2 regions of the Halomonas sp. NCCP-2165 genome follow, and region 1 is predicted to be linked to the other one. Evidence: riboswitches for the same ligand, from Rfam matches in the RefSeq annotation. Region 1 holds a riboswitch; the other holds the start of a gene.
What was found. Region 1 has a riboswitch for thiamine pyrophosphate ahead of tenA (thiaminase II). Riboswitches for the same ligand answer to the same signal wherever they lie in the genome.

Region 1 (2,183 bases):
GTGTCGCCGCGCTCCTCGATCCAGGCGCGGCGCAGCTCGGGGAGCCCCTTTCGCAGGTCGATTTGGGCCTGCGGGTCGGTGTAGGGGCCGGAGGTGTCGTAGACCAGCAGCGGCGGGTTCTCTTCATCGGCGCCGGAGGTCTTGGTGGGCGAGAGGGCGATCTCGCGGAAGGGCACGCGGATATCCGGGCGCGAGCCTTCCACATAGACCTTGCGCGAGCCGGACAGCGGCTGGACGGCGGCGGCGTCGACCCGGGCGGTCTCGGCGAGGAAGTGGGCGGTCTTGCTCATGGTGTTCTCCCTAGGGTTGTCGGGGTCTTGTCAGGGAGGACAGCTGGGGAGGACAGGGGCGGTCGGGCAGGGGCGCCCGGCGGCGTGTCGCTTGATCCCTACGCTGGTCCTAGCCAGTTCAGGTTCAACGGGATCCATGCTCGAATGCTGCATGATCTCAGCCGTCATCAACGGCACCCCGTCAAGCGTGGTGGTGCCCGCTATCACCAGCGGGCGGGTTTATTGCCGGGAAGTCTCTGCCTGGAGTTCGGGGCTGATCCGGCGACAGGTCTACGAGGGGGCGCTGTGAACCCCTCCCTGGGCGCTACCGATGCCATCCCTGGCATAGGACCCCCTCTACGACCTGTCCCCGGCGCCCCTCACGTCCGCGCAGCGGCAATAGGTATCAAGGCTGTGGGCTAGTCGGCGCGATCCAGGCCCATCTGCCAGAAGTCGATCTCGAGGCGCGTGGCATCGCGGAATACCGTGGCCAGCTCCTCGAAGCGCCGCGGCGTGACCTCCGCCAGGCGGCCATTCAGCCAGGCGATCTCGTCGCGCATGGCGGCCTGGAAGTCGTCGCCGGCGTACATGGCGATCCAGGCGTCATAGGGGTTGGCCTCGCCGCGCACCGTGAAGGACTGGGCGGCCAGCCACTGGGCGATCTCGCCATAGCCCACCAGGCAGGGGGCCAGGGCCACATGCAGGTCGAGGAGGTCGCCGCGGTTGCCGGTATCCAGCACATAGCGGGTATAGGCCAGGGTCGCCTTGGCCTCCGGCAGGGCGGCGAGCTCCGCCTCGTCGATACCCCAGTCGCGGCAGAAGTCGATATGCAGCTGCAGCTCCACGTCGAGGATGGTCTTGAGGCCGGCGTGGGCATGGCGCAGGTCGGCGAGACTGCGGCTCTTGTAGGCGGCCAGGGCATAGGCCCGGGAGAAGTGGATCAGGAACAGGTAGTCCTGCTTCAGATAGTGGCGGAAGGCGCCGGCCTCCAGGGTGCCGGCGCCCAGCTGGCGCACGAAGTCGTGCTCGATATAGGCGCGCCAGTCATGATGGCAGGCCCCCTTGAGATCGTCGAAAGCGTAGCCCATGTCACCTCCGGTGGTGGGATCCGGGGTGGGGCGAGAGGGGGAGGGCGAATGGCGACCAGGCCAGGGCCCGCCTGATTCCCTACGCCGGTTCATATGGGCGCCGAGGCGCGCCATTCACCCGGATCAGGTTCTACGGGATCGGCGCTCGGTGGCGACCCTGTGGTCCACCAACCCGCGCCATCTCAGCCGGTCTACCGGCACCCCGTCAAGCGTCGGGCCTAGTCTAGCAGCTTGGCAGAGAGTTACCAGGCGGTTTTATGGAAATATTTTCCATTTCATATATGGGGCTAGTAGAGGCGGAAGGAGCCATGGTCGGGATGCCCCTGCTGCTCTTCGATCACCTTGCGGTAGCGCTTGTATTCCCACTGGTACTGGGCCGGCGCCAGGGCGATGGCGGCCTCGACGCTGGCGTTGACGCCGGCGGCGGCGATGGCCTCGTCCGGGTCATGGACTCGCGCATCGGCGGCCAGGAAGTGTATCTCGAAGCCCTGGCCGGGCACCCGGAGGGCCACGCCGGTGACCACTCGGGCCTGGGTACGCGCCACCAGCTTGGGCAGCAGGGTGGCGGTATAGGCCAGGCGCCCGTAGAAGGGGGCGAAGACGCCGCTGCCCCAGTCCGGCTCCTGGTCGGGGAGGATGCCTACCGCCTCGGCGCGCTTGAGGGCCTTGAGCAGGGCCGCCACGCCGCGCGCATTGGTGGGCACCAGGCTCGCGCCCAGGCGTTCGCGTCCCCCGCGGATCACCGGGTCCAGGTCGGGAATCTTGGGCGGCTCGTACATGGCGGTGAAGGGAAAGTGCCCGGAGAGCCAGAAGTTGAGCACTTCCC
Region 2 (2,183 bases), on a different contig from region 1:
GGCGAACGGCATCGGGTGATGCTGGACTTCGCCCTGCACAGCGGCCTGGGGGTGGGAGAGCTCGACGACGACTGGGCGGCGCGGCTCGAGGCGGCGGGCTTCACCCGGGACGACTGCTGGGATATCGGCGCCATCGCCGCCTTCTTCGGCCTCTCCAATCGCCTGGTGACCCTGGCCGGCACCCCGCCCAACCCGGAGTTCTACCTGATGGGCCGGGTGCCGCGGGAGAAATAGGGCCGTCTCACTCCCCCAGCATGGTCTCCACGAAGGCGGCCAGGGGCGCCAGGGCGCCGACATGCACCAGCAGGACGACCCGGCTCTTGTCGTCGCCTTCGATGCCGGTCACCACGGCGAACTCGCACTCTTCCAGATGGAATTCGTGGATCTCCCTGAGGCCCTCCGGGGTCTCGCAGCGCGCCACCCGGTAGCTCTCGTCCTCGCCATAGGTCAGACGGTGATAGACCTTGAAGAAGGTATAGAGGCCGAGGCCCCGCTCGAAGCTCGGCCAGTGGGCCGGGTTGGCGCGGGTCTCGGCATCGATCTCCTGGCCCCGGGCCTCGGCGCCGGCGATGGCCGCCATCAGCGGCTCCGCCAGCAGGGTGCCGGCTTCCCCGGGGAGTGGCCGCTGCTCGTCGATGGCGGCCTGATAGCGGGCCACCACGGGAAGCAGGTCGCCGCGCCGGCTCAGGGGGTGGTCGCTATGGGCCAGGTGCTGGGGGTCGGCCTCGCCATTGGCCCAGCCATGCAGGACCCGCAGGACCAGGCGGCCCTCCCGGCCGGGCCGGTCCAGCAGGGCCTGGAGGGCGACGCGCAGGTGCAGGCGGCGCTCGACGACGTCGTTGTCGAAGGCGCTATAGGGGGCGGTAAAGAGGGCGTGGAGCCGCCCCGGCGCGTGTTCTTTGGCTTCGTGATAGGGCATCGGGGATCTCGAGTAATCATCGGGCCGGCATAGGGGCGATAGGTGCCATATCGGCAGGTTCTGGTATGACTTGATGCCTGTGTCCTGCTGCTTTGGTAGCAGGCCTGATGGGGGATATGGCTTTACAGTCGCGGTCGGTGACGACACCATAGGCCGCCGCGAGCCATCGCGAGACAATCCAATCATTCACTGTCGCCAGGGGGGTCCCACGGGACTGAGAGGGCCGAGTGCCGACCCTGGAACCTGATCCGGTTCATGCCGGCGGAGGAAGTGCGACATGCCCTACCTGACGTCTGCCGCGCTCGGCGCGGCGCTGCTGTGCTTTGCCTTTCTGGGCCTCAGGGCCCGCCGGGCCGATGGCCCCCTCGATGATTACGTGACCGCCCGCAACTCCCAGGGCGCCCAGGCCATCGGCCTGTCCTTCCTGGCCTCCAGCATGGGCGCCTGGATCCTCTTCGCGCCGCCGGAGATCGGTGCCTTCGTGGGGCCGGTGGCCCTGGCCGGCTATGCCATCGGCTCCTCCCTGCCGTTTATCGTGCTGGGGCTCTATGGCCCGGCGATTCGCCGCCACCTGCCCGAGGGGCGCAGCATCGGCGAGTTCGCCGAGGCCTGCTACGGCAGCGGAGTGCGGCGCTGGGTCGCCTTCGTCTCGGTGGCCTATATGGCGATCTTCCTGGCCGCCGAGCTCACCGCCATCGGCGCCATCGCTGCGCTGCTGTCTGAGGTGCCGCCGGCGCTGGTGATCCTCGGCGTGGCGTTGGCCACTTTGGTCTATACCACCCTCGGCGGGCTGCGGGCCAGCCTCGCCACGGACCGCTGGCAGGCCTGGCTGCTGCTGGCCCTGCTGGTGCTGGTCGGCGGCGTGGCCTGGTGGGGGCTGCCCCCCATGCCCTCTGATGCGGTGATGCCGTCGATTCCCACCGGCAGCGCCCTCTCGGTGGCGCTGACCTTGGTGATCGCGGTCACCGCCGCCAATCTCTTCCACCAGGGCTACTGGCAGCGGGTCTGGGCCGCCGAAAACGACCGAGCGCTCGGCCGCGGGGCCCTGCTGGGCGGCATCAGCAGCCTGCTGGTGGTGATGGCCATCGGTGGCCTGGGCATGCTGGCGGCGATGCATGCGCTGCCGCTCGGCGAGCCGCCGATTCCCTTCTTCGCCCTGCTGAGCGAGGCGCCCGCCTGGCTGAGCCTACCGGCCCTGGTGCTGGCGGTGACCCTGGTGGCCTCCAGCGTCGATACCCTGCAGAACGCCATCGCCTCCATGGCG

Region 2: linked by a shared signal. The riboswitch ahead of NFU04_RS05550 (sodium:solute symporter family transporter) and the one ahead of tenA (thiaminase II) in region 1 are both predicted to bind thiamine pyrophosphate.

What each region holds. Positions count from the first base shown of each region.
Region 1 covers NZ_BRCY01000025.1:16,883-19,065, reverse strand. Annotated here, with positions in the region: gene thiC (phosphomethylpyrimidine synthase ThiC) at 1-290, opposite strand, end outside; TPP riboswitch at 369-481, opposite strand; gene tenA (thiaminase II) at 689-1,357, opposite strand; TPP riboswitch at 1,416-1,572, opposite strand; gene NFU04_RS12740 (lysophospholipid acyltransferase family protein) at 1,645-2,183, opposite strand, start outside.
Region 2 covers NZ_BRCY01000007.1:47,142-49,324, forward strand. Annotated here, with positions in the region: gene NFU04_RS05540 (peroxidase-related enzyme) at 1-234, shown strand, start outside; gene NFU04_RS05545 (hypothetical protein) at 242-919, opposite strand; TPP riboswitch at 1,107-1,207, shown strand; gene NFU04_RS05550 (sodium:solute symporter family transporter) at 1,197-2,183, shown strand, end outside.